DNA from 2 places in the Nocardia sp. NBC_01377 genome. Region 2 is predicted to be linked to the other one. Evidence: riboswitches for the same ligand, from Rfam matches in the RefSeq annotation. Region 2 holds a riboswitch; the other holds the start of a gene.
The links. A riboswitch is a leader RNA that binds a small molecule or an ion and turns the genes downstream of it on or off. The one in region 2 is predicted to bind thiamine pyrophosphate.

Region 1 (3,412 bases), 2.7 Mb from region 2:
GAGCGGCCGAGGACATGAGGGTCATCGCGCAAACCTTTCGACGAGTGCGCCGACCGCCCCGCTACGGCACCGTCGACTCGAGCGAGAGAAGCTCCGATACGCGGCCGCCGTCGAATCCCCGGCACCGCTGATGCGGAAATGCTATATCTCCGCGACCGGATGGGATCACGACACTCCAAGCCCCCGTGCCGTCCTGTTGTCGCGGAGCGCGGCGACCGTGTGAAAGAGCGAAACACCATGCATGTCACCGAGACGATGATCGATCCCGGCCTGCGAAGGGCGGCCGCGGTGCTGGGCAGGGCGGCCGGACGCGCGCGCACCGTCGACGAACTGCGGAAGCCGACACCGATCATGGACCGGATAGCGCGCGCCGTGCCGATCGGCGGTATCCGTCGCCGCGAACGATGGATCCGTCGGCGCGACGGCTCGCCCCTGCGCGTTCTGATCGTCACCGGCCCCGACCCGGCACCGGAGGCGGCGGGGATCCTGTGGATCCACGGCGGCGGCTACGCCATGGGCGCGCCGGAGTGGGAAATCGCCGCCATGCGCAGACTCGTGCGCACCGGCAATTGCGTGATCGTCTCCCCCGACTACCGACTCAGCCGCCTGGCACCGTATCCGGCGGCGTTCGAGGACTGCTACGACGCGTTGCTGTGGTCGCGCGATCACGCCGACGAACTCGGGGTCCGCACCGACCGACTGGCGGTCGGCGGGGCCTCGGCGGGCGGCGGTCTCACCGCGGCGGTGTCGCTGTATGCCCGCGACCACGGCGAGGTCGCCATCGCCTTCCAGATGCCGATATACCCGATGATCGATGACCGTGGCGGCACCGACTCCGCCGTCGACAACAACGCCCCGGTCTGGGACGCGGTCACCAACGAATCGGCCTGGCGTCTCTACCTGGGCGATCTCTACGGCGGGAACGTGCCCGCCTACGCCGCACCCGCACGCGCCGCCGACTTCGCCGGATTGCCGCCGACGATCAGCTTCGTCGGCGGCATCGAACCTTTCCGCGACGAGACCATCGCCTACGTCGATGCCTTGCGCGCAGCGGGCGTGCCGGTCGAGTTCCAGCTGTTTCCCGGCGCGTTCCACGGGTTCGACGCCGCCGTCTGGACCCCGATCGCCAAGCGGGCCACGGCTTTTCTGCTCGATCGCTTCGACCACGCCCTGCGGACCCACCGCGCACCGCAACCCTGACCGCGCTACCCGGGGTCGGTGCGCCAGCGCGCCCACATCCGCCGATCGCGAACTCGCCCCGGTGCGTGTGCCAGTACGCGTGTACCATTTGCCCGGATATACACCCGCGGGAGCTCGGAAATGGCCGGGCTGAGAGGGCGGACCCGAAGCGCCGCCGACCGCATGAACCTGTCCGGGTAATGCCGGCGTAGGGAAGCGAGTTGCCCGATGGCCTCATCGACCGCCGACACGACGGGCCAGGAGGCCCCGCTCACGTTGGATCAGCCCGCGCCGAGGGTGCTGTCGTTCTGGGATCAGAGCGCGTTCTGGGCGAATCTGGGCGTCAGTCTTTTCGCGTTCTCCGGGGCCTACACCGTCCTCGCGCCGAATACCGAGGGCGCGGCGCAGATCTCGATCGCGGCGGGCATCGTCGCGATGATCATCGGCACCGTGGTCGGCGGACTGATGCTCGGGCTCGCCGCCGTCCCCGGCGCGAAAACCGGCAAACCGGCGATGATGCTGTTGCGGGGTCTGTTCGGCGCGAAACTCAGTTATGTGCCGACGGTGCTCAATATCGCCCAGCTCATCGGGTGGGGCACCTTCGAGTTGATCGTCATCGGCAATGCCGCCGAAGAGATGTTCGGCGGCGGTCCGCGCTGGCTCTACGTCGTCGTCGCCGGGGTCATCACCACCGTGCTCACGATCTGGCCGCTGGGGTCGGTACGACTGCTGCGCCGGTTCGTGACGGTGGGCGTCGGCGTCGCGCTGCTCTGGTTCTACATCCAGTTCTTCCGTGCGGGCCTGCCCGATCTGACCGCCGATCCCGGCCCCGAGGGCAACGGCCCGTTCGGCGCCGACTGGTCGCTGTTCTGGATCGCCACCGATGCCGCACTGGCCGTATCGATCTCCTGGATGCCGGTCGCGGCCGACTACACCCGTCACTCGCGCAGCACGAAAGCGGCGTTCGGGGCGGCGAGCGGCGCGTACGGACTCACCCAGATCCTCGCTTACATCCTCGGTCTGTTCGCGCTCGCGCTGTCCACCGGCGACGGCACCTACGGGCCGTTCCTCAGCGTCACCCTCGGCGCGGCGTTCTTCTTCATCCTGGTGCTGCGCGAAGCCGACCAGTCCTTCGCCAACGTGTACTCCACCGCGATCTCGATCCAGAACCTCGCGCCGCGCGTCGACCGCAGGGCGCTCTCGATCGGGCTCGGCGCGCTGATCACGGTACTGGCGCTGTGGCTGGACATGGACGACTACTTCGGCTTCCTCGGCCTGATCGGCTCGGTATTCGTGCCGCTGCTCGGCGTTCTCGTCGCCGATTTCTTCCTGCGCACGCACGGCGAGTGGAACACCGCCGCCGACGCGCCGTCACGCTGGGGCATGATCGTGGCCTGGCTGGTCGGCCTCTCGGTGTACCAGCTGATCAATCCCGGCGACGCGGGCGTGTGGACCGATGCCTGGGTGCGGGTACAGGAATGGCTGCATTTCACCAAGCAGCCGTGGATGAGCGCGTCGCTGCTGTCGTTCCTCGCCGCCGTCGCGGTGGCGTGGCTGGTGGGCAGGTTCATCGACCGCCGCGCCTCGGTGTCAGCGCGCGGATAGGGTCGCGAGGGCGGCCAGCGCCGCCCGCTGGAAGGTTCGCGTGTGGGTTCGCGGCGGTGTGTCGACGCCGCCGCGGACCCACTGGCGGCAGTACTCCTGGGCCGGTCCGACGCAGAGCGCGTGTGCCAGCGAGAAACCGGAACCGTCGTCGGCTCCGGCGCCGGGCAGCTCCGCGTAGCAGCGTCGAAGCGCGTCGAAGAATTCCTGATTGTGCTGCGCCAGTGCGGGTTTCGCTATGGCTCCGACCTCGTCGGGCAGGGTGGCGAACAGGAAGCGCGCGAGCTCTCGGCGATCTTCGACCCAGCCCAGATGCGCGGCGATGAACGCGAGTACGTCGCGCTCGCCGTCGCCGGAACCGAGGCGGTCGAGCACGGCGCGCTGGTAGTCCAGCATCGCTTCGACGTAGACCGCCGCCGCGAGCCCGGCCTTGGAGCCGAAGGCGTGGAACATACTGCCGCTGGACAATCCGAGCCGATCGCGCACCGCGGCGACGGTGAACGCCGGATACCCCTTCGCGAGCAGATGCGTCCTCGCCTCGGCCAGGATCCGGTCGCGGGTGTCCCCCGCCACCTAGACCCCGAACTCGGTATCGATACCGGATCGCACGGCCTCGAGCACCGCGGCCCGC
Region 2 (3,412 bases):
TCGGTCCGGATCGTTGTCGTAGGGGCTGCGCGGGAACCAGTCCGGCCAGTGGTCGTAGGCGCGTTCCACCCGGACCTCGGCGCCGTCGATGGCGAAGCGGATGAACAGCCATCGGCCGTGCTCACCGGTCTCGGTATCGCGCAGCCGCCGCAACCCGGTCGGAATCTTGCGCGCGTTGCGCGGCACGCCGACCCCGATGCCGCGACCGACCCGGAACGCGAAGTCGATATGCCCGTACTCCTCGTACAGCACCCGGATACGGGCGACCATATCGATGAGTTCCGGACTCTCTGGCGGAACGGGGCGCGGCTTCTCGGGCGCCTCGACCATCGCGGCGACGAGTTGCCTGCGATGGTCGACCGGACTGAGCCTGCGACGCCACCGCGGTCCGGTTCCCGCGACGGGAAGTTCCTCCGCCACCGGAGCCGACCCGGCGACGACACCGCCGCGCGCGAGGAAATCGTATACCGGATCGCATAATTCGGGTTCGAGCACCGAAACAAGTTCCGGCGTCACCGATCTCGTCTCCGCCGCCGCGAACAGCGCGGCAATCTCGGCACGGGTCACGCCGTGCAGCGATTCCGCGAAAAGTCCTATCAGTTGCTGTAATTCGAGCAGCGGATAGAGCGCCACCGCCGTCTCGTACTCCACGCGCAACAATTCCAGCTGTGCGGAGTGCCGCCACGCCGTGCCGTCCCACCAGCGCACGAAATCGATCACCTCGTCGAGCATCAGCGGCGTGAGATCGGCGATCGGCACCCACGGCGGCGCGCCCGCGAGCAGATCCTGCGGTTCGGCGGGCGCGACGTAGTGGTCGTCACGTCCCTGCCCGAACAGCACGGCGGTCCCGTCCACGTATCGCACCAGCGTGAACCAGTTCTCCGCCAGCCCCATGTCGAAGGTGACCCGACCGCCGACCAACTCACCTAGCTGCCCCGAACCCTCCGGATCCTGCACCACTTGGACCACAAGGGTGCGACCCCACAGAACATCCAGCGTCGGCAACTCGGATTGCATGCCCCACAACCTAATCCCCGCGACGCCGGTCGTCAGTGCCCGCGACCGTATCGCGACCATCACCTCCGGTATGCGGATCACCGGGAGCGGCGTCGGGCGGGCGGGTATGGTTGGCCGGGGAAAATCGCATATCGCCAACGGGGGCTCGCACCAGCGGGCTGAGAGGACGGCTAGCTCCACGGAGCGTCAGGGCCGTCGACCGTATGAACCTGACCGGGTAATGCCGGCGTAGGGAGAAACATGACGAGCACACCTGTCGACACCGTGACCACCGGTCCTGTCGAAGGCAGCGTCAAACACTATCGCCAGGTCGATGACCTGCGCATTCCGGTTCGCCGGATCAACCTCACCAATGGTGAGACCTTCGACGTCTACGACACCTCCGGCCCGTACACCGACACCGCGGCCACCATCGATCTGGAAGCAGGTCTACCCGCGCTGCGCGACGGCTGGGAGAAACCGCGGGTCGACGGTCCGCCGACCCAGCTGGCCTGGGCTCGCCGAGGAATCGTCACCCCCGAGATGCTTTTCATCGCCGAGCGCGAGGGCGTGACGCCGGAGCTGGTGCGCGAGGAGGTCGCCGCCGGACGGGCGGTCATCCCGGCCAATCACAAGCACCCCGAACTCGAGCCGACGATCATCGGCAAGAAATTCCTGGTCAAGATCAACGCCAATATCGGCAATTCCGCCGTCTCCTCCTCGATCGCCGAGGAGGTCGAGAAGATGGTGTGGGCCACGCGCTGGGGCGCCGACACCATCATGGATCTGTCCACGGGCAAGAACATCCACGAGACCCGGGAGTGGATTCTGCGCAATTCCCCGGTCCCGGTCGGCACCGTGCCGATCTACCAGGCGCTGGAGAAGGTGAACGGCGATCCGACCGCGCTCACTTGGGAGATCTACCGCGATACCGTCATCGAACAGTGCGAGCAGGGCGTGGACTACATGACCGTGCACGCCGGTGTGCTGTTGCGCTACGTCCCGCTCACGGCCAAACGGGTCACCGGCATCGTCTCGCGCGGCGGGTCGATCATGGCCGCGTGGTGCCTGGCCCATCACCGGGAATCGTTCCTTTACACCAACTTCGCCGAACTGTGCGAAATCCTGGCGAAATACGACGTCACCTTCTCCCTCGGTGACGGGCTGCGTCCCGGCTCGATCGCCGACGCCAACGACGAGGCCCAGTTCGCCGAACTGCGCACCCTCGGCGAACTTACCAAGATCGCGAAATCCTTCGGTGTCCAGGTGATGATCGAAGGTCCCGGCCACGTGCCGATGCACAAAATCGTGGAGAACGTGCGGCTGGAGGAGGAACTGTGCGAGGAGGCCCCGTTCTACACCCTCGGGCCGCTCGCCACCGATATCGCGCCCGCCTACGACCACATCACCTCGGCCATCGGCGCCGCGATCATCGCCCAGGCGGGCACCGCCATGCTCTGCTACGTGACCCCGAAGGAACATCTCGGTCTGCCCAACCGCGACGATGTGAAGGTCGGCGTGATCACCTACAAGATCGCCGCTCACGCCGCCGATCTCGCCAAGGGTCACCCGCACGCCCAGGACCGGGACAACGAATTGTCCAAGGCGCGTTTCGAATTCCGCTGGCGTGACCAGTTCGCGTTATCGCTGGACCCGGACACCGCACGCGAGTACCACGACGAGACGATGCCCGCCGAACCGGCCAAGACCGCGCATTTCTGTTCCATGTGCGGGCCCAAGTTCTGCTCGATGCGCATCTCGGCCGATGTCAGGGAGTACGCCGCACGCGAGGGTCTGACCGATGTGCAGGCCATCGAGGCGGGAATGGCCGAAAAATCGGCGGAATTCGCCGATGCGGGCAAGAAGGTGTATCTGCCCGTGGTCTCCTGATACCACGGCTGTCCACGGTTTCGTATTTCCGGGTGTCGCTCGTTACCCGGAAATACGGATGCCGGGTACTCCGTCTCGCCCCCGGCAGCGGGATTACCCGGCGGCGACCGTCGCGGACATCGCATCGCCGCCCTGCGCAGGGGGCAGGACAGCGGGGAGTTGCGGTGTCCGCGACGGATCTGCCGATGCGGTGACCTCACGCGCCGGACGTCCCGCGCACATCAGCGGATGTTCTGTTCGATCGAACGCCGCGCCGCGCGCGTGGTGCGCTCGACGTCGCCGGTGATCAGCCGATCCTGAATCACCCCGCGCAACCCGGAAATCAACAGGGTCGCAACAGCTTCCGGATCATCGATGGTCCCGATGCGCCGCAGAGCCGCCGACAGCGACGTGACGAAGGCGCCGATCGCCTCCACGGCGTAGTGCGCGTACGGGCTGTCCGGCGCGCACGCCGCGCCCAGCACTTGGAGCAGTACTCGCACGCTGGTCGACCCGTCGCCGGATGTGCTCGAATCGAAGAAGGCGG

Region 1: it holds a riboswitch for thiamine pyrophosphate, as region 2 does, so the genes downstream of both, OG225_RS19610 (purine-cytosine permease family protein) here and thiC (phosphomethylpyrimidine synthase ThiC) in region 2, are expected to answer to the same signal.

What each region holds. Positions count from the first base shown of each region.
Region 1 covers NZ_CP109566.1:4,240,811-4,244,222, forward strand. Annotated here, with positions in the region: gene OG225_RS19600 (cellulase family glycosylhydrolase) at 1-25, opposite strand, end outside; gene OG225_RS19605 (alpha/beta hydrolase) at 238-1,200, shown strand; TPP riboswitch at 1,297-1,410, shown strand; gene OG225_RS19610 (purine-cytosine permease family protein) at 1,408-2,784, shown strand; gene OG225_RS19615 (TetR/AcrR family transcriptional regulator) at 2,770-3,354, opposite strand; gene OG225_RS19620 (crotonase/enoyl-CoA hydratase family protein) at 3,355-3,412, opposite strand, start outside.
Region 2 covers NZ_CP109566.1:6,907,920-6,911,331, forward strand. Annotated here, with positions in the region: gene OG225_RS31875 (hypothetical protein) at 1-1,017, opposite strand, end outside; TPP riboswitch at 1,145-1,270, shown strand; gene thiC (phosphomethylpyrimidine synthase ThiC) at 1,258-2,886, shown strand; gene OG225_RS31885 (TetR family transcriptional regulator) at 3,108-3,412, opposite strand, start outside.